2 regions of the Pseudomonas sp. GW821-FHT10C09 genome follow, and region 2 is predicted to be linked to the other one. Evidence: riboswitches for the same ligand, from Rfam matches in the RefSeq annotation. Region 2 holds a riboswitch; the other holds the start of a gene.

Region 1 (10,542 bases), on a different contig from region 2:
GGTGCATTTCGTTTTCGTCGACGTTGCCTTTTTCTTGCAGCCAGTCGAACACGGCAGGGCGGGTCCAGCTCGCGACGTCAACCACGGCTTGGGCGCCTTTTGGCAGAACGCGCGGGATGTTGTCCAGCAGGCCGCCACCGGTGATGTGGGCCATGGCTTTGACGGCGCCGGTGTCTTTGATCAGCTTGAGCAGCGGCTTCACGTAGATACGGGTCGGGGCCATCAGCAGGTCGGTCAGCGGTTTGCCGTCGAGCTGGATGTTCTCGATGTCGGCACCCGACACTTCGATGATCTTGCGGATCAGCGAGTAGCCGTTGGAGTGCGGGCCGGAAGACGGCAGGGCGAGCAGGGCATCGCCGGCAGCGACTTTCGAACCGTCGATGATTTCGGATTTTTCCACGACGCCAACGCAGAAGCCGGCCAGGTCGTAGTCTTCGCCTTCGTACATGCCAGGCATTTCAGCGGTTTCGCCACCGACCAGGGAGCAGCCGGACAGTTCGCAGCCCGCGCCGATGCCGGTCACGACCTGGGTCGCGGTTTCGACGTTGAGTTTGCCGGTGGCGTAGTAGTCGAGGAAGAACAGCGGCTCGGCGCCGCAGACCACCAGGTCGTTCACGCACATGGCTACCAGGTCGATGCCGATGCTGTCGTGCTTGTTCAGGTTCAGGGCCAGGCGCAGCTTGGTGCCCACGCCGTCGGTGCCGGAAACCAGCACAGGCTGCTTGTAGCCAGCCGGGATTTCGCAGAGGGCGCCGAAACCGCCCAGGCCGCCCATGACTTCCGGGCGCGCAGTGCGCTTGGCGACGCTCTTGATGCGTTCGACCAATGCTTCACCGGCGTCGATGTCTACACCGGCGTCCTTGTAGCTCAGGGAGGGTTGCTTGCTCATGATCCAGGCCTTTAGGGGGGATTCAGGGGTAACGACCGAGTCCAGCGGGGACGCCGAATTCGACGGGGGCGATTGCCTCACGCGAAATTCGAGCCGCCCGGCTGTTGCCGGTCTGCGAAGGCGCGCGATTTTATCAGGCTTGAGGGGCAGCGGCCATCCTCACGCCGACGGCAGGGGCATATCCTATTAAAAAAATTGATATTGAGCGTATTAGCGGCGTCTTGCATGGCTGTATAAGGTATCGCGATTAACCGTCTATCGTTATGACAGTGCGAAAACTTATCGCGGCCGTGTGAATGTTTTGCGCAGGGATGTGGTCACAGCCCTGTTCGATCGTCTTCATGCGGTCTGTTCCAGCCGCTCTTGTCGTCAGGAATCTTCCATGCGTTTTCTTTCTAAATTTTTGTGTGTGAGCTGTTTTTCCCTTTTTAGCCTCGCGAGCCATGCCGAGAACGTGAAAGGTCTTTATCAGGTGCGCGAGCCTGTCACCAGTCAGTCGACTGAGGAACGTGATCAAGCGACCCAGCGGGCGCTGGACACGCTGGTGCTGCGCCTGACCGGCGATCCGAAGGCCGCGCAGAGCCCGGGGTTGGCGGCGCTACGCAAAGACCCTCAGCAGATCATCAGTCAATACGGATTTGATGCGGGGCCGCCGGAAGTGTTGAAGGTCGATTTTGACCCGGCCACCACCGAGCAGGCGCTGCGTCGGGCGGGGTTGTCGTTGTGGGGCGCGAATCGGCCGTCGATCCTCGGCTGGTGGCTGAACGACTCCACCGAAGGTTCGAGCCTGGTGGGCGATGGCCAGGCCAGCGCGGCCCCGCTGCGGCGTGCGGCGCAGCACCGTGGTTTGCCGTTGCGCTTGCCACTGGCGGATTTGAGTGAGCAGTTGGTGGCGACCGCGCCGACGCTTGAAGGCGCGGATGCGACGCCGCTGCACAATGCCTCGGAACGTTACAACGCTGACGCATTGCTCGCGGTGCATGCCAAGGAAGAGGGTGGCCAGTGGCAGGCCAAGTGGAATTTGTGGCTGGGCGACAAGAAAGAAGCGGGCAGTGTGCAAGGCGCGGATCAGGCTGCCGTGGCTGATGCCGTGATGCTGGCGGTCAGCGAGCGACTGGCGCCGCGGTTTGTCGTCAAGGCTGGCGGGGCTTCGGGCGAGCAATTGCTGGAAGTGCAAGGCATGAACCTGGAACGCTACGCGGCGCTGGGGCGCTTGCTCGACCCCTTTGGTGCGCGCCTGCAAAGTGTTGACGGTGATCGCATCCTTTACCGGGTGAACGGCAGCGCCGAGCAGCTGCGCTCGCAGTTGTCGCTGGCCAAGTTGCAGGAAGTGCCGGCCGGTGAGGCGCCTGCGCCCGTCGCCCCGGTTCAGCCAGTGGCGCAAGGTTCGGCGCCGGCCGTAGCGCCGGCTGTGGCGCCGACGCCACAGTTGCGATTCCGCTGGTAAGGTTTTCTTTCTTTATATAGATGCATATGGAGTGGTACATGGCCGATACGCGCCGTTGGTTCTGGTTGGGTGGAGTGGTTCTGCTCTGCGCGTTTGTCTGGCTGCTGCATCCGATCCTGACGCCATTTCTGGTGGCGCTGCTGCTGGCCTATCTGTTCGATCCGCTGGTGGATCGGCTGGAGAGGGCCGGGCTTTCAAGGACGTGGGGCGTGGTGGCGGTGTTTGCGCTGTTCACCCTGATTTTCACCACGCTGCTGCTGGTGTTGGTGCCGCTGCTGGCCAGGCAGTTGTTTCGTTTGTATGAGTTGGCACCGCAAATGCTCGACTGGCTGCAGCACACCGCATTGCCGTGGGCGCAGTCGAAGTTCGGGTTGTCGGAGGGCTTCTGGAAGTTCGACAAGCTCAAGGCCGCAATCAGTGAGCACATGGGCCAGACCAGCGACATTGTCGGTGTGGTGTTGAGTCAGGCCACCGCGTCGGGTCTCGCGCTGATTGGCTGGTTGGCCAATCTGGTATTGATCCCGGTGGTGAGTTTCTACCTGCTGCGGGACTGGGACCTGATGGTGGCGAAGATCCGCAGCCTGCTGCCGCGCGATCGTGAAGAGCGGGTGGTCGAGCTCGCTGGTGAGTGTCATGAAGTGCTCGGCGCTTTCGTGCGCGGGCAATTGCTGGTGATGGTGGCGCTGGGCGTGATCTACGCGTCGGGCCTGATGCTGGTGGGGCTGGAGTTGGGGCTGTTGATTGGCTTGATCGCCGGTCTGGCCGCGATCGTGCCGTACATGGGCTTCGTCATCGGGATTGGCGCGGCGTTGATTGCCGGTCTGTTCCAGTTCGGCGGCGACCTTTATCCGATGTTGGGCATTGTTGCAGTGTTCATGGTCGGGCAAGCACTGGAAGGCATGGTGCTGACGCCATTGTTGGTCGGGGACCGGATCGGCCTGCACCCGGTGGCGGTGATTTTCGCCATTCTGGCGGGCGGCGAGCTGTTCGGTTTCACCGGTGTGTTGCTGGCGTTGCCGGTGGCGGCGGTGATCATGGTGCTGGTGCGCCATGTGCATGATTTGTATAAAGATTCTGAGATGTACAGTGGTGAGGATGAGCCGCAGTTGTAAGGATCACTGAAAGGTTGTCGCGGCCAACCCGGATCATTGCCGGGTTGGCCTGCATCCCTCGCGTGGCTGTCACATGCACCGCCAACAAAACTGTCATAAAACCAGTGCGTTAACGCAAACCTTTGATTTTGCTTGTGGTCTGTCGCATTGTGCGACCAGCGTCACGGGTATAAACTTCGCAAACTTTACACAGAGGCCACTAACGGTTCCTTTGGAACTGTTCAGTCAGCATGAAACCGATTCAGCTGCCCCTAGGTGTGCGTCTGCGTGATGACGCTACCTTTATCAATTACTACCCAGGCGCCAATGCCGCTGCACTCGGCTATGTCGAGCGGCTATGCGAAGCCGACGCCGGGTGGACCGAAAGCCTGATTTATCTCTGGGGCAAGGACGGGGTAGGGCGTACGCACTTGTTGCAGGCGGCCTGCCTGCGCTTCGAGCAGTTGGGAGAGCCGGCGGTGTACCTGCCATTGGCCGAACTGCTGGACCGTGGCATCTCGATTCTCGATAACCTCGAACAATACGAACTGGTCTGCCTGGATGATTTACAGGCAGTTGCCGGCAGGGCGGATTGGGAAGAGGCGCTGTTCCATCTGTTCAATCGCCTGCGCGACAGCGGTCGGCGCCTGCTGATCGCCGCGTCGACCTCACCGCGTGAACTGCCGGTGAAGCTGGCGGATTTGAAGTCGCGTTTGACCCTGGCACTGATCTTTCAGATGCGTCCGCTCTCCGACGAAGACAAATTGCGTGCCTTGCAATTGCGTGCGTCGCGTCGTGGGCTGCACCTGACCGATGAAGTCGGGCATTTTATTTTGACCCGCGGTACTCGCAGCATGAGTGCGCTGTTCGAGCTGCTTGAGCGTCTCGATCAGGCCTCTCTTCAAGCTCAGCGCAAGCTGACCATCCCCTTTCTGAAAGAAACTCTTGGCTGGTAAAGTCTAAGCCTGGCAGGGGTTTCGGCATATTTCAGGCGCCAGGAAATGCGCTTTCCTACAGGGCTGCAGGCTGCGCAAGCGTTTAAAACGGGCTTAAGCGCTTAGATGTTAACGAGAAACCGATAAGTCACATAAAGTTCGATTGAATTTGCAAATGAGGATGATAGCGGGCATAGTCTCGACTTCTTTACAACTATCAGCCACGGTCGTGCCCATGCTAAAGCGCTTCGCACCCCTCGTGCCTCTCGCACTCGTCACCCTGTTGTTCGGTTGCGCTGCTCACTCTCCAGTGTCCCAGCAAGAGCAACAACAGCAGGTTAAAAATTCAGTTACCGCGCAATCCTCTTCCGTTCTTTTCCAGGAAGAGCTGGCCACCGATAAAGAACTGGCTGACTTCGCCGATGGCAAGTCGTACCAGCTTCCGGTTCTGGCAGACAGCATCCTTGAACGTGGCATGTCCCTGATCGGTACCCGTTACCGTTTCGGCGGTACCTCTGAAGCCGGTTTCGATTGCAGCGGCTTCATCGGTTATCTGTTCCGTGAAGAAGCGGGCATGAACTTGCCACGCTCCACTCGCGAAATGATCAACGTTGACGCACCTCTGGTCGCTCGCAGCGCGCTGAAGCCGGGCGACCTGCTGTTCTTCGCCACCAACGGTCGTCGCGGTCGCGTCAGTCACGCCGGGATTTATCTGGGTGACAACCAGTTCATCCACTCCAGCAGCCGCAAAAGCGGTGGTGTCCGGGTCGATAGCCTGGGCGACAGCTACTGGAGCAAGACCTTCATCGAAGCCAAGCGCGCCCTCGCGATGGCCCCGACCGTGGTCACCGCTCGCAAGTAAACTTACAGTTTGTAAGGCGAAGTTAAAGTCTTACTTGAAGTTTGCCGCATAGCCGCTAGAATCCTGATCTATTATTGATGGCAAACCGCCTGCGTCCAACGCAGGCGGTTTTCTTTTCTGTCTTCCCGGCAGAAAAAGCCGCAGCCAGATCAGGATGTTCTGCTTATGACGATGTCGGCCCGCCTCGCACTCATGTTCTTCGCAGCGCTGCTCAGCGCCTGCGCCAGCCGCACACCGCCCCCAGCGCCGGTGGTTCGCGCACCCATCGTCTTTGGTTCTTCCCAGGCATTCTCCCCCGAGGCGGAAGAAGTGTTGTTCCGTGCATTGGGGCTCGTGGGCACGCCTTACCGCTGGGGCGGCAATACACCCGACTCGGGGTTCGATTGCAGTGGGCTGATCGGCTACGTCTACCGGGATGCCGCCGGCATTTCCCTGCCGCGTACCACGCGTGAAATGATCAGCATGCAAGCCGCCAATGTGGGCAAGGAAGGTTTGCAAACTGGTGACCTGATTTTCTTCGCCACCAATGGCGGCTCTCAGGTCAGCCATGCCGGGATTTACGTCGGCGAAGGGCGCTTCGTTCATGCACCCGCCACGGGTGGCACGGTGAAGCTCGACAGCCTGTCCAAGGCGTACTGGCAGAAGGCTTACCTGAGCGCCAAGCGCGTTCTGCAGCCCGAGCACCTGGCGCGTAATCCCTAGTCCCACCGCCGGCGGTTATTTTGTGGCAGTCACGCGCCACACCTTGTTCCCCACATCATCCGCCACCAGCAAGCCACCTTGCTGATCAATCACCACGCCCACCGGCCGGCCCATGGCGTCTTCGTCTTTATTGAGGAATCCCGTCAGCACATCCACCGGTTGCCCGGTCGGTTTGCCACCTGCGAACGGCACGAAAATCACTTTGTAGCCACTGTGCGGCTTGCGGTTCCACGAGCCATGCTGGCCGATGAAGGCGCCTTCCTTGAATTGCGCGGGCAAGGTGTTGCCTTCTGCGAACGTCAGGCCCAACGACGCGGTGTGCGGGCCGACCGCGTAGTCCGGCGCGATGGCTTTGGCCACCAGGTCCGGGTTTTGCGGCTCGACGCGAATGTCGACATGTTGGCCGTAGTAGCTGAAGGGCCAGCCGTAGAACGCGCCATCCTTGACCGAAGTGATGTAGTCCGGCACCAGGTCGCTGCCAATCTCGTCTCGCTCGTTGACCGCCGTCCACAGCGCACCGCTACGAGGCTCCCAGGCCAAACCGTTGGGGTTGCGAATCCCTGAGGCGAATATCCGGTGATTGCCGGTGGCGCGGTCCACTTCCCAGATCGCCGCGCGGCCTTCTTCCTTGTCCAGGCCGTTTTCGCCGACGTTGCTGTTCGAGCCCACGGTGACGTACAGCTTGCTGCCGTCCTTGCTGGCGATGACGTTTTTGGTCCAGTGATGATTCAGCGTGCCTCCCGGCAGATCGACCACCTTGATCGGCGGCGACTTGATCGCGGTGTCACCGTTTTCATAGTGGAAACGCAACAAGCGGTCGGTGTCGGCCACGTACAGGTCATTGCCGACCAGCGTCATGCCAAATGGCGAATTGAGGTTTTCCAGGAACACCGTGCGAGTTTCGGCGATGCCGTCGTGGTCCTTGTCTCGCAGCAGTGTGATGCGATTCGCACTGGGGACGGTGGCGCCGGCGCGGCCCATGGTTTTCTTCATGACCCAGCCACGAATGCCTTTGCCGTCATCGGGTTTGGGCGGCGCGTTGGTTTCGGCCACCAGCACATCACCGTTAGGCAGCACGTAGAGCCAGCGCGGGTGATCGAGGCTTTCAGCGAAGGCCGCCACTTGAGTGCCGGCGGCAGCGGTGGGTTTCGCGCCGGCCGGCCAGCCGATCGCCGGGGCGATGTTCACCGTCGGGATCAGGGTTTTATTCGGTTCGGGCAGCTTGGGTGACGGGCCGGTGCCGTCGGAGACTTGCAGGCTGGAGGTTTCACCACAGGCGGCGAGCCCTCCGGCGAGCACGATGACGAGAACGAGCGGGGGCTTGCGCATGGCGGTCTTCCCTATGAATGCAGTGTCTTAATTCATAGAGAAGATAAACGCAGCGATGGTTCAATGGTCAGCCGCGAGCTTCCTTGAGCAGCACCGCGATACCGGGGTGATAGTTTCCGGCTTCGTTGCGCAACTTGCGGTAGGCGTAAGGGAAATACCAGGCCACAGCGCAGCAGTGTTCCTTTTGCAGGTCGTCGACCATGTCCTGAAGTTCTTCGGGGGTCGCGCTCTGCTGGGCTTTTTGCGGAGCCACGAACAGGCAGCCGAGTTTCAGGTCGCTGGCGTAGCTGATGCGTTTGGCATCGCTGGTGATGTCCTGCAGTGCCTGGGTCAGATTCAGGCTGTTGACCTTGGGCCAGCGTTGAGTGGCCTGAAAGTAGGCGCGCTCTTCGGCGGTGGCGATAAACAGGTCGGCGCGGGCATTGCGCTCGCCTTCTTCGTTCTGTTTACGCGTCGTGGTGTTTTGCAGCGTGACCATTTCCGCCATCCACGCAGCGGCATTGAGCAGGCCAAGGTTGGCCTTTTCGTCATGCCAGTAAGGCGCTTCGTTATCGCCGCGAACCGAGTTGTAGCGGTCGATACAGTCAAACCAGCGTTCCAGCACCGGTCGCAGGAATTCCAGCTTCGGATTGCTGATAATCATGCCTTGCATGTTGCTCACCCTTGTAATTGTGTTGTTGGGTTTGTGGCTCTTTGATATCACTGCTGACAGTGTGGCGCAAGATTGGCGTCAGTAAATGGATCGGCGGCAGTATATCGCTCGCCGGAGCTTTGTCTTCATTTGACGCTCCACCCCCAACCCTCTAACCTTCGCGGCTTGTTTCAGGTGCTCTGTGGCGGTGGCCGACAGAGTGAAACAGGGAAGCCGGTGAGTGACTATCGTCAAGCGACGAAACGTCACGATCCCGGCGCTGCCCCCGCAACGGTAAATGAGTGAAGACTGCGCCTTGAGCCACTGTGTCGAAGCCGACATGGGAAGGCGCGCAGTCCGGCCAACGCCGCTCATGAGCCCGGAGACCGGCCTGATTCATCCAGCGGCATCACGGTGGGCGATGCCAGGCTTCTTGCCGTCTATTCTTGTGCCTGCCCGCCGTTATCCAGCCTCAACGGAGAGCTCCCCCATGACCGATACCCCAGATCGTGACGAACGCCATTTGGCGCGCATGCAGCGCAAAAAAGCCGTGATCGACGAACGCATTGCCAATTCCCCGAACGAGTGCGGCCTGCTGCTGGTGCTGACCGGCAACGGCAAAGGCAAAAGCAGTTCGGCGTTCGGCATGCTCGCCCGCTCCATGGGCCACGGCATGCAGTGCGGTGTGGTGCAATTCATCAAGGGCCGCAACAGCACCGGCGAAGAACTGTTCTTCCGTCGCTTCCCGGAGCAAGTGCGTTTCCATGTCATGGGCGAGGGCTTCACCTGGGAAACCCAGGACCGCCAGCGTGACATTGCCGCCGCCGAAGCCGCCTGGGCGGTGTCCCGCGAATTGCTCAACGATCCGTCGATTGGCCTGGTGGTGCTGGATGAGCTGAACATCGCCCTCAAGCACGGCTACCTCGACCTCGATCAGGTGCTCAGTGATTTGCAGGCACGTCCGCCGATGCAACATGTGGTGGTGACCGGTCGCGGCGCCAAGCCGGAAATGATCGAACTCGCCGACACCGTCACCGAAATGGGCGTGATCAAGCACGCGTTCCAGGCCGGGATCAAAGCGCAAAAAGGCGTCGAGCTGTGAATACTACTTTATGAAAAACAGTCGTCACTGCCCGGCGGTACTGATTGCCGCGCCGGCCTCCGGTCAGGGCAAGACCACCGTCACTGCTGCGCTGGCCCGTTTGCATCGCAATCAGGGGCGCAAGGTGCGCGTATTCAAATGCGGCCCGGACTTTCTCGACCCGATGATTCTCGAGCGCGCCAGCGGTGCGCCGGTGTATCAACTGGACATGTGGATGGTCGGCGAGCAGGAAAGTCGTCGACTGTTGTGGGAAGCCGCCGCTGAAGCCGACTTGATCCTCATCGAAGGCGTCATGGGCTTGTTCGACGGCACGCCTTCCAGCGCCGACCTGGCGCGGCACTTTGGTGTGCCGGTGCTCGCGGTGATCGATGGCACCGCCATGGCCCAGACCTTTGGTGCATTGGCGTTGGGGCTGGCGAAGTATCAGCCGGACTTGCCGTTTGCCGGCGTATTGGCCAACCGCGTCGGCACATTGCGTCATGCGCAACTGCTCGAAGGCAGCCTCACCGAAGGTTTGCGTTGGTACGGCGCGTTGTCGCGGGAAACCGGGATCGAATTGCCGAGCCGGCATCTGGGCCTGGTGCAGGCCAGTGAGCTGAACGATCTCGATCTGCGTCTTGATGCGGCGGCCGATGCGTTGGCCAGCAGTTGCGAAGTCGCGCTGCCGCCAGCAGTTGAATTTGCCGCCCCGGATGTGATCCCTGCCGAGCCGTTGCTCGCGGGCGTGCGAATTGCCGTGGCCCGTGATGAAGCGTTCGCGTTCACCTACGGCGCGAGCCTGGATTTGCTGCGAGCCATGGGCGCCGAGTTGCGGTTTTTCTCGCCGATCCGTGACAGCCAATTACCAGAGGCAGACAGCTTGTATCTGCCGGGTGGTTATCCGGAATTGCACCATGTTGCACTGTCGCAGAACACCACGATGCTCGACGCGATTCGTGCGCATCATACGGCCGGTAAACCGCTGTTGGCCGAGTGTGGCGGCATGTTGTATTTGCTCGACTCGCTGACCGATGTCGACGGCACTCGCGCCGAACTGGTGGGCTTGCTGAAGGGCGATGCGGTGATGCAAAAGCGTCTGGCCGCGTTGGCGTTGCAAGCGGTGGAATTGCCGGAAGGTTCGTTGCGCGGGCACACGTATCACCATTCGCTGACCAGCACCGAGCTTGAACCGATTGCGCGTGGCCTGAGCCCGAATGGTGGGCGGGGAGCGGAGGCGGTTTATCGTGAGGGGCGGATGACGGCTTCTTATGTGCACTTTTATTTTCCGTCAAACCCTTCAGCGGTAGCCGCATTGTTTGCGCCTGACCTTGAGATCGCCATCGCGAGCAGGCTCACTCCTACAATGGATCACCTGAACCCTGTGGGAGCGAGCCTGCTCGCGAAGAGGCCATGACTGACAACGCATTCAGTCAGGTCGAACGCGCAGCGGTCTACCGCGCCATCGGCGAACGCCGTGACATGCGTCACTTCAGCGGCGGCACGGTCGAGCCCGAGCTGTTGCGACGCCTGCTCGAAGCCGCACACCAGGCGCCCAGCGTCGGTCTGATGCAGCCC
Region 2 (10,542 bases):
TTCAAGGCGTCGAGCAGGCCGCGCATTTCGGCTGGGCCGCAGGCGTCAAGGCGTGGGGCGACGACTTCGCGCAGGCTGTCGAGGATGGCATGCACCTCGGCCCAGCGTACCCCCTGTGGGAGGGTGCCTTTGTGGCGAGGGGGTTCTGGTTCGTTCAACAAAGTGTGGGTGATGAGTTGAGCGGCAAACAATTCCAGGCGTTCGCGGGCATCACCGGCGGTTCGCCAGACTTCGTCACTGACAGTTTGCAATTCCATCGGACGCGGACCGCTCCAGGGATCAGCAAGCGCGCAATCCAGCGGATCGAACCCCAACTCAAACGCCTTCGCCAACGCCCGCAGCAAACTCGATTGCGCGCCACGCCCATCGCCACGGGGAATCCGCAGCAACGCCAGCAAGGTGTCGATGCGCAATCGCCCTGTCGGTGATTCGCCAAAGATGTGCAGGCCATCGCGGATCTGCGATTCCTTCAAGTCGCACAAATACGTGTCCAGCCGCGGCAACCAGATCGCCGCATCAGCGTCGCTGTCGAGTTTTTCGTCCAGTTGCAGTTCGCGATCGATGTGCGTGTCACGCACCAGTTGCAGGATGTCGCGCTGCAATTCCCGGGCGCGGCGCGGATCGAGCAGTTGCGCTTCGTAATACTCGTCGGCCAGCAGCTCAAGGTTGCGCAGCGGCCCGTAGGTCTCAGCACGGGTCAGCGGCGGCATCAGGTGGTCGATGATCACCGCTTGGGTGCGGCGCTTGGCCTGTGCGCCCTCGCCCGGATCGTTGACGATAAACGGATAGATGTTCGGTAGCGGCCCGAGCAGCGCATCCGGCCAGCAGCTTTCCGAAAGCCCTACGCCTTTGCCCGGCAGCCATTCGAGGTTGCCGTGTTTGCCGACGTGGATCACGCCGTGGGCGCCGTAGGTGTTGCGCAGCCAGAAGTAGAACGCCAGATAGCCGTGAGGCGGCACCAGGTCCGGGTCGTGATAGACCGCACTCGGGTCCACCTGATAACCGCGTGCCGGTTGAATGCCGACGAAGGTCAGGCCGAAGCGCAGACCGGCAATCATCATCCGTTCGCCACGGTACATCGGGTCGTTTTCGGGTGGGCCCCAGCGTTCCAGCACGGCCTGACGATTGGCCTCGGGCAAGGCGTCGAACATGCGCTGGTATTCGTCCAGCGCGAGGCTTTGATGACACGGACGCTGGTCGAGGGTGTCGAGGTCGTTGCTGACGCCGCCGAGCAATTGCTGAATCAACGCGGTGCCGCTGCCCGGTAACTCGGCCGGCAACGGATAACCTTCGTGATGTAGCGCACGCAGGATGTTCAACGCAGCGGCCGGCGTGTCGAGGCCGACACCATTACCGATCCGCCCATCACGGGTCGGGTAGTTGGCAAGAATCAGGGCGATGCGCTTTTCGCGGTTCGGCACCCGCGCCAGATCAATCCAGCGTCGCGCCAGTTCGGCGACGAAGTCCATGCGTTCCGGTTGCGGTCGATAACACACCACGTCCGACTGACTGCGCTCGCTGCGCCACGCCAGGTCCTTGAAGCTGATCGGGCGGCTGATGATCCGGCCGTCCAATTCTGGCAACGCGATGTGCATTGCCAGGTCGCGCGGGCCGAGGCCCTGCTCGCTGGCGCGCCAGCCGGGTTCGTTGTCCTGGGCGCAAATCGCCTGGATCACCGGAATGTTGCGGCGAAACGGTCGCAAATGCGGCGCTTCGGGGCTGGACTGGGCGAAACCGGTGGTGTTCAAAATCACCCCCGCCTCGACTTCATCCAGCCAATCCTCGACCACCGTCAGGCAGCCGGGCTCTTTCAAACTGGCCACGGCAATCGGCAAAGGGTTTAACCCGGCCGCTTGCAAACGCTGGCAGAAAACATCAATGAAAGCGGTATTGGCCGCCTGCAAATGCGAGCGGTAAAACAGCACCGCTGCCACCGGTTGATCGGCTTGCCAGTCGGCTTGCCAATCGCTCAGTTCGGCGGGGCTTTTTTGTGGGTGGTAAATCGCTGTGCGCGGCAGGACTTGCGGCTCGGCCCAGGCGTAATCGCGGCCCAGCCAGCGAGTGGCGAGGCAACGGAAAAAGTCCAGGGCATTGCTCATGCCGCCCTGACGCAAAAACTGCCAGAGCCGATCACGGTCGCAGGCCTCGACGGTGCTGAGGTCGCTGAGTTCCGGGTCCGGACGATCATCGCCCGGCACCAGAATCAGCTGCACGCCACGCTCGGACAATTGCACCAGCCGCTCGACGCCATAACGCCAATAGGCGATACCGCCGTGCAGCGAGATCAGGATCACCTTGGCGTGGCGCAGCACTTCATCGACATACAAATCGACCGAGGCGTGATTCTGCACCTGCATCGGGTTGGCCAGGCGCACGCTCGGGTAGTCGTCGGGCAGTTGCTGCGCGGCTTCGGCGAGCAGCGCCAGGCTGGAATCGCCGCTGCACAGGATCACCAGCTCGGCGGGGGTTTGTCCAAGGTCGGCGATGTTGTCATCCGACACGAAACCGCCGGGCTGGGTCCTGAGCAGGTGCATGGCTTAAACGCTGAGCGCGGCGCGCAATTGCGCTTCGAGCTGCACGGCGTCCAGTTCCTGGCCGATCAACACCAGGCGCGTGGTCCGCGCTTCCTCGGCGCCCCACTGACGGTCGAAGTGCTTGTCAAAACGTGTGCCCACGCCCTGAATCAGCAAACGCATCGGCTTGTTCGGGATCGCGGCGAAACCTTTGACGCGCAGGATGCCGTGCTTGACCACCAGTTGCGTCAGGGCGTCCATGAGCAGGCTTTCGTCGGCTTGCGGCAGCTCGATGGAGATCGAGTCAAACGCGTCGTGGTCATGCTCATCGTGATGGCCGTCTTCACCTTCATGGTGATGATCGTGATGGCTGTGACGGCTGTCGATGTGTTCTTCGGAGCCAGCACCGAGGCCGATCAACACGTCCAGTGGCACGCGACCGCTGCTGGCTTCGATGACTTTCACCGCAGGCGGCAGTTCTTCGGCGACTTCAAGGCGCACGCGCGCCAGGTCTTCAGGGCTGATCAGGTCAGCCTTGTTGAGGATCACCAGGTCGGCGCTGGCCAGTTGGTCGGCAAACAGCTCGTGCAGCGGCGATTCGTGGTCCAGGTTCGGGTCGAGTTTGCGCTGGGCGTCGACTTGATCCGGGAACGCGGCGAAGGTGCCGGCGGCCACTGCCGGGCTGTCGACTACCGTGATCACTGCGTCAACGGTGCAGGCGCTGCGGATTTCCGGCCACTGGAAGGCCTGGACCAGCGGCTTTGGCAGGGCCAAGCCCGAAGTTTCGATGAGGATGTGATCGAGGTCGCCGCGACGGGCCACCAGTTCGCGCATCACCGGGAAGAATTCTTCCTGGACGGTGCAGCACAGGCAGCCGTTGGCCAGTTCGTAGACGCGACCGTTGGCTTCTTCTTCGGTGCAGCCGATGGAGCACTGCTTGAGGATTTCGCCGTCGATGCCCAGCTCGCCGAACTCGTTGACGATCACCGCAATGCGACGGCCTTGAGCGTTGTCGAGCATGTGCCGCAGCAAGGTGGTTTTGCCCGAGCCGAGGAAGCCGGTAACGATGGTGACGGGGAGTTTGGCCAGTGTTTTCATCGGATGCCCTTTGGCAAGGTGGCGGGCATACGGGACGACGACCGCTGCAACACACGCTGCGCGGAAGATTTCGCCACCGGATCACCCCGCCCGGTTGAAAGTCAGAATCTGTGTCGAGGCAGGTCTCCTGGCTGACGGCTGGCCAGTCGTTTGACTGGCGGTTTTTGCGCCTTCCCGCTCGCGCCATGGCTGGCGCATGCAGTGGCATGGCAGAAACTGAACCGTTCACAGTTGCGGGGGCAGCCGCGGCATTGACCGCGTTCCCTTCTTAGCTTCGGCAATCGCCGAAGAACCTCGAAAGCGCAAGGCTACGCATCGGGCTGGGGCGGGTCAATGTTCACATGACATTGGCGGCGCTCCCTTCGCGAGCAGGCTCGCTCCCACAGGTGACCGCGTTCCAATGTGGGAGCGAGCCTGCTCGCGATGAAGTCAACAAGGCTTCGAGTTGAGAACCCTTGCCAATTGACGCGAATCCCCCGGCCATGCTCTCCTACGCACTTTGTTACGGGTGCCCTTCACAGGGTGAAACGGGAAACCGGTGAATCATGTGCTTTACTCAAAGCCATGTCAGTCCGGTGCTGCCCCCGCAACGGTAAGCGAGCGAAGCATCAAATCCACTGTGCCAGCAGTTCGGCATGGGAAGGTGATGCTTGCAGGTCAAGGCGAAAGCCAGCGCCCCTCGTGAGCCCGGAGACCGGCCCGCAACACAAAGTGACCGTTACGATCACTGAACAACAAACCCGCGGTGGGCGGGCGCTGTTTGAACGTCTGCGTGCCCGACTCGCAGGGGTTTTCCATGCGCTCTATTCACCCGCTGACAGACCAGAGGGATGCGCCATGTCGATCATCAGCAGCACCGGCCACACAACGACCAGCACCACTTCCACCCTGACTCAACGCCTGACCGCCGCCATCTGCGCGTCGATCCTGGGCGCCAGCCTTGTGTATTTCGCCGGTTTCTCGCACATCGAAGCGGTGCACAACGCCGCGCACGATACCCGTCACAGCTCCGCGTTCCCGTGCCATTGAGAGCTGACGACATGATCAAGCGTATTGCGCAAACCGCAGGGTTCACCGGGCTACTGGCCGCCCTGCTGCTGACCCTGCTGCAAAGCTTCTGGGTCGCACCGCTGATTCTTCAAGCGGAAACCTACGAGAAATCCGAGCCGGCGGTGGTTCAACCCCATGAACACGCCGATGGCGCCATGGCCGCACACACCCACGACGCCGAAGCCTGGGAGCCGCAAGACGGCTGGCAGCGCGTGCTGTCGACCACTGGCGGCAATCTGGTGGTGGCCGTTGGTTTCGCCCTGATGCTCGCCGGTCTCTACACCCTGCGTGCCCCCAACAGCACCGCTCAAGGTCTGCTGTGGGGTCTGGCCGGTTATGCGACGTTTGTCCTCGCACCCACCTTGGGCCTGCCGCCTGAACTGCCGGGCACCGCTGCGGCGGACCTGGCGCAACGGCAGATCTGGTGGATCGGCACCGCGGCCTCCACCGCCGTCGGGATTGCGCTGATCGTGTTCAGCCGTCATTGGCTGATGAAAGTGCTGGGCGTGGCGATTCTGGCCGTTCCACACGTGATTGGCGCACCACAACCGGAAGTGCATTCGATGCTCGCGCCGCAAGCCCTGGAAGCTCAATTCAAAATCGCTTCGCAGTTGACCAACGTGGCGTTCTGGCTGGCCTTGGGCCTGATCAGTGCCTGGTTGTTCCGCCGCAAAAGCGATGGCCAATACCACGCATGACCGATGCCAGCACAGCGCCGACGCTAGTGGTCGGCCTGGGCTGCCAGCGCGGCTGCCCCGCCAGCACGTTGCGGGCACTGTTTGATCAGGCACTGCAGGCTCATCAAATCGGGCTTCACCAAATAAAGGCACTCGCCAGCATTGACCTGAAGCGCGACGAACCTGGCCTGATCGAACTCGCAGAACAACTCGCACTGCCGTTGATGTTCTTCAACAGCGAACAATTGGCCGGATATCAAGCCAGACTCAGCCATCGTTCCGACATCGCGTTCGAGCGCACCGGCTGCTATGGCGTAGCGGAAAGTGCCGCCCTGGCACTCGCCGAACAGCTGGCTCAGGCGCCGGTAAAACTGCTGATCCCCCGACAAAAATATGCGCAAGCGACCCTGGCATTGGCCGGCGCTGCGTAAAATCCCCGATAATCGCGCATTCGATCATGAGCAATCTTCATCTGAAGCGTTGCCCAGCCTCTTTTTTCACAGGAAACGACGATGACCGTCTACTTCATTGGCGCAGGTCCCGGCGACCCGGAACTGATCACGGTCAAAGGCCAACGGCTGATTCGCAGCTGCCCGGTGATCATCTATGCCGGCTCCCTCGTGCCGGCAGCCGTGCTGGAAGGCCATCGCGCCGAACAGGTGGTCAACAGCGCCGAATTGCACCTGGAACAGATCATTGATCTGATCAAAACCGCCCACGCCAACGGCCAGGACGTGGCGCGAGTGCACTCCGGAGATCCGAGTCTGTATGGCGCGATTGGCGAGCAGATTCGCTACCTGCGTGAACTCGACATTGCGTTTGAAATCATTCCGGGTGTGACGGCGACGGCGGCGTGTGCAGCGCTTTTAGGGGCTGAGCTGACCTTGCCGGACATTTCACAGAGCGTGATTTTGACCCGCTACGCCGACAAGACCGCCATGCCTGCAGGCGAAGAATTGGGTAGCCTGGCGCAGCATGGGGCGACCATGGCGATTCATTTGGGTGTGAATCATCTGGAGAAAATCCTCGTTGAGCTGCTGCCGCATTACGGCGCGGACTGTCCGATTGCGGTGATCCACCGGGCGACATGGCCCGATCAGGATTGGGTGGTGGGGACACTTGAGGATATTGCCGGAAAGGTTGCGGCCAAGGGGTTTCGGCGCACGGCGTTGATTCTGGTGGGACGGGTGTTGGGGAGTGATCAATTCAGCGAGTCGTCGCTGTATCGCGCTGGGCATGCGCATCTCTATCGCCAATAGGGCCTCTTCGCGAGCAGGCTCGCTCCCACAGGGGGATGCGGGTGTGTTCAAAATCCGGGGACGCCACTGAACCAATGTGGGAGCGAGCCTGCTCGCGAAAGGGCCAGTGAGTTTCACCCATAAAAAAACGGCACTCACGGGTGCCGTTTTTTCATGTCGCAGCGAACACCTTAGTAGTAGGCGTTTTCTTTCTGCGTGTGGTCAGTCACGTCACGAACACCCTTGAGTTCGGGAATACGCTCAAGCAACGTGCGCTCGATGCCTTCCTTCAGGGTCACGTCTGCCTGGCCGCAGCCCTGGCAACCGCCACCGAACTTCAGCACGGCGATGCCGTCTTCGACCACATCGATCAGGCTGACCTGACCGCCGTGGCTCGCCAGCCCCGGGTTGATCTCGGTTTGCAGGTAGTAATTGATGCGCTCGTTGACCGGGCTGTCGGCGTTGACCATCGGTACTTTGGCGTTTGGCGCCTTGATGGTCAGCTGGCCGCCCATGCGGTCGGTGGCGTAGTCGACTACCGCGTCGTCCAGGAAGGCTTCGCTGAAGTGATCGATATAAGCGGTGAAGCTTTTGAGCCCCAACGCCGTGTCTTCAGGTTTTTCTTCGCCCGGCTTGCAGTAGGCAATGCAGGTTTCGGCGTACTGGGTGCCAGGCTGGGTGATAAAGACGCGGATGCCGATACCCGGGGTGTTCTGCTTGGAGAGCAGGTCAGCCAGGTAATCGTGGGCGGCGTCGGTAATGGTTATAGCGGTCATGGAAACTCCTCGCAGGCTTGGGCGCAGTTTACGCCAATCAACGCGCCGCACAAAGTCCTAGTATTTTTGTCGGGAAAGATTCCGACAATCCCCTGATCCCCTGTGGGAGCGAGATCGCGGTGAGTCAGAGGTTTTCGTAGCGATTCATGTCCAGCACGCCCTCTTCCACCGGGTCGGTCTCGTGGACGTAGCGGCTGAGGTCGTGGAAATACAACCAGAATTGCGGATGACTGCGACGAATTCCCCAGCGTTCGACGATTTTCTCAAAGCTGTCGGTGTCCCTGGCGTTTTCCATCGCATCAACGAAGGCCGGCACTTGGTCGGCCAGGATGTTGAACATGAAATTCGGGTAACTGCTGAGTACGCCCGGGAAAATCGTCAGCGTGTCGAGCCCCGGCTGGTAGCGCAGCGACTCACCCAGCAGGAACGCCACGTTGCTGTGCGCGCGGTTGCGCAGCAGGCTGTAGACCTCGCGTTTGCCGCTCGTCGTTTCGATGCGCAACATCGTCGCTTCCGGCAACTGGTCGATGACCTTCAAGCCAGCCGCCGGCCGCGATGTCAGGCTGCTCAGGGCCTGTTCGGCATTCTGCAAGTCAGGATCGATGTTCGGTCGCGAGCAATACGCGCCGTTGCAGCGGTTGATCGGATCGGGCTTGGCATTCAGATCGCCGTAACGGGCCAGCAACTGCAGGGCGAAGTCGCGCTTGGGGTCTTTCTCGTCGAGTTTCAGCGCAGTCGGTGTGTCGTCGTCGATGGCCTCGTAATCCAGCCACATCTTGAATTTGCCGCTGTTCTGGTACCAATCGTCGAGGTAGCCATCCCGGGAATCGGCCGGCATCAGGCGCAGGAAGTTCTGCTCGGCGCCATTACGGATCAGGTCGAAGTACAGACGGGTCTGGGCCTGATGGGAGACGTTGCCGAACACATCAAAATTGACCGCCAGTTGGTAATAGGTGCGCTCCAGCAACGGGAAGTCGAACAGCCACATGGTTTGCGGCACATCGCCGATCAGGCCCTTGTTCACCGATGCACTGTCGAAGTGGCGGAAGATGCTCAGCAGCGCGTTGTCATTCCCCGCCCACAAGGTCGACCAACTCGGCGCCGGAGCTTCTGCGTAGCTGTCCCGGCGCAGCGCTTCGTACTCGTTACGTTTGTCGCGGTAGTCATGCCACAGGCTCAAGACGCTGCCGACGTCATCGTTCTGCCCTGGCATGGCCAGCAACGGCGTGGCCTGGCCGCGGTAGTTCGGGTCGATGATATAGAGGTCGTGTTCCGGGGCCTGGAACAGCGCCCAGAAGTTGTCGCGGATCACGTCCGTGGCAATCTGGCCACGGCAGACCGGGCCACGAATAAAGGTGCGCACAAAGTATTCGGCGTTATCCAGCATGAACTGGTAGCGCGCCTGCGCCGGGATCGCCTCGAACGTAGCGAACGGATTGGCCCGTCGTTCCGGCCCGTAGCCCGGCAAGGCGTTGACCTGCCAGTTACCGCTATAGAACAGGCTTTTGATCCGCGCCATCTTCGCCGCACTCAGCGGATAGGTGATGTGGGTTTTCTGCACAATCACCCCCTGCACCGGCCACAAGCGGTAATACACCTGGGTGCCTGGATCGTCGTTCGGACGGCGGGTGTTGATCAGGTCAATCGGCTGGCCGGTGGGCGTACGCGAGCGTACCCATTGGAAAAAGTGCTCCGGCTCGCCGTCCTTGAAGTAGATGTGAGCCAGAAACCAGTGCTCAAACAACCAGCGCGCCACCAGGCTTTGCCGGGAGCCGGGCGCGTTGAGCAGGTTTTCCCATTGCACCACCTCCAGCGCTTCTGTCGCGCTCGGCATCAGCGCCTGTTCATCGATCGGCGCACCCGACGCCAACCAGCGTTGCAGCGTCTGGTATTGCTGATCGGTCAGGCCCGTGACCGCCAGCGGCATGCCCTCTTTGGGATGTGAACTGGCATAGCCGTCGAACTCCGCCGGCATGGCGCACATGTTTTCCCGGTTCAGACCGAGAACAATGTCTTCCGGCAATTTGGCATTGGGTTGCAACGGGGTTTTGTGGCCCAGCTCAAGCATCCGTGCCATCAGCGCAGCTTGGCTGCCTTGGGCGTCGAGCACCGGAAAGAAGCCCTTCTGTTGCCAGGCGTGCTTGCCGAACGCGTCGTAAAACAACCGGGTTGGAGCGGCGGCGGTACTGCGGTCGCCGTCGTAGACCGGGACTTTCGTCGCGCCACGCGCGGCGCCTTCGCCACTGCCCAGATTGAGCTGACAGGCGGCGTCGTTGCACGCATGGCAGGCGACGCACTTTTCGGTAAAGATCGGTTGAATGTCGCGGCTGTAGGAAATCGCAGAGGAAATGGCCGGACCTTGCGCAGCGGCGCCCCAGCTTAAAAGCAGCATGAAAATGCTGGTGATGACGCGATACGACATATCCCTGGTCCCAATCATGAAAAATCGCCGCGATTCTACCGGTCAGGCACCCCCACCAACATGAACGATATTCATGCAAAACCGGGTGATGCTCTAAAAGCGCACAGGTTTGCTATGATCCCGCCCCTTCGTCATGGTCTTTCCGAGTAGTCCAAATGTCCGATCGCAGTGTTCGCCTTCAAGCTCTCAAGCACGCCCTCAAAGAGCGCATCCTGATTCTCGATGGCGGCATGGGCACGATGATCCAGAGCTACAAGCTCGAAGAGCAGGATTACCGTGGCAAACGTTTTGCTGACTGGCCAAGCGATGTCAAAGGCAACAACGACCTGTTGGTGCTGACTCGCCCGGATGTGATTGGTGGTATCGAGAAAGCCTACCTGGATGCCGGCGCCGATATTCTGGAAACCAACACGTTCAACGCCACCCAGATTTCCCTGGCCGACTACGGCATGCAGGGCCTGGCGTATGAGTTAAACGTAGAAGGCGCACGCCTGGCCCGCAAGGTCGCCGACGCCAAGACCCTGGAAACCCCGGACAAGCCGCGCTTCGTCGCCGGTGTACTGGGCCCGACCAGCCGTACCTGTTCGTTGTCCCCGGACGTGAACAACCCCGGCTACCGCAACGTGACCTTTGATGAGCTGGTGGAAAACTACACCGAATCCACCAAGGGCCTGATCGAAGGCGGCGCCGACCTGATCCTGATCGAAACCATCTTCGACACCCTCAACGCCAAAGCGGCGATCTTCGCCGTGCAAGGCGTGTTCGAAG

The links. Region 2 has a riboswitch for cobalamin ahead of cobW (cobalamin biosynthesis protein CobW). Riboswitches for the same ligand answer to the same signal wherever they lie in the genome.
Region 1: linked by a shared signal. The riboswitch ahead of cobO (cob(I)yrinic acid a,c-diamide adenosyltransferase) and the one ahead of cobW (cobalamin biosynthesis protein CobW) in region 2 are both predicted to bind cobalamin.

What each region holds. Positions count from the first base shown of each region.
Region 1 is NZ_JBWKNG010000007.1:26,763-37,304, reverse strand. Features, by position in the region: gene purM (phosphoribosylformylglycinamidine cyclo-ligase) at 1-889, opposite strand, end outside; gene AC07N8_RS08585 (DUF2066 domain-containing protein) at 1,272-2,336, shown strand; gene AC07N8_RS08580 (AI-2E family transporter) at 2,375-3,448, shown strand; gene hda (DnaA regulatory inactivator Hda) at 3,679-4,383, shown strand; gene AC07N8_RS08570 (C40 family peptidase) at 4,598-5,224, shown strand; gene AC07N8_RS08565 (C40 family peptidase) at 5,390-5,926, shown strand; gene AC07N8_RS08560 (PQQ-dependent sugar dehydrogenase) at 5,942-7,255, opposite strand; gene AC07N8_RS08555 (hypothetical protein) at 7,323-7,907, opposite strand; cobalamin riboswitch at 8,063-8,295, shown strand; gene cobO (cob(I)yrinic acid a,c-diamide adenosyltransferase) at 8,377-8,988, shown strand; gene AC07N8_RS08545 (cobyrinic acid a,c-diamide synthase CobB) at 8,999-10,381, shown strand; gene bluB (5,6-dimethylbenzimidazole synthase) at 10,378-10,542, shown strand, end outside.
Region 2 is NZ_JBWKNG010000001.1:282,954-293,495, forward strand. Features, by position in the region: gene cobN (cobaltochelatase subunit CobN) at 1-2,534, opposite strand, end outside; gene cobW (cobalamin biosynthesis protein CobW) at 2,538-3,611, opposite strand; cobalamin riboswitch at 3,712-3,923, opposite strand; cobalamin riboswitch at 4,101-4,328, shown strand; gene AC07N8_RS01285 (CbtB domain-containing protein) at 4,449-4,640, shown strand; gene AC07N8_RS01290 (CbtA family protein) at 4,652-5,359, shown strand; gene AC07N8_RS01295 (cobalamin biosynthesis protein) at 5,356-5,769, shown strand; gene cobM (precorrin-4 C(11)-methyltransferase) at 5,851-6,597, shown strand; gene nfuA (Fe-S biogenesis protein NfuA) at 6,768-7,352, opposite strand; gene AC07N8_RS01310 (fatty acid cis/trans isomerase) at 7,477-9,774, opposite strand; gene metH (methionine synthase) at 9,930-10,542, shown strand, end outside.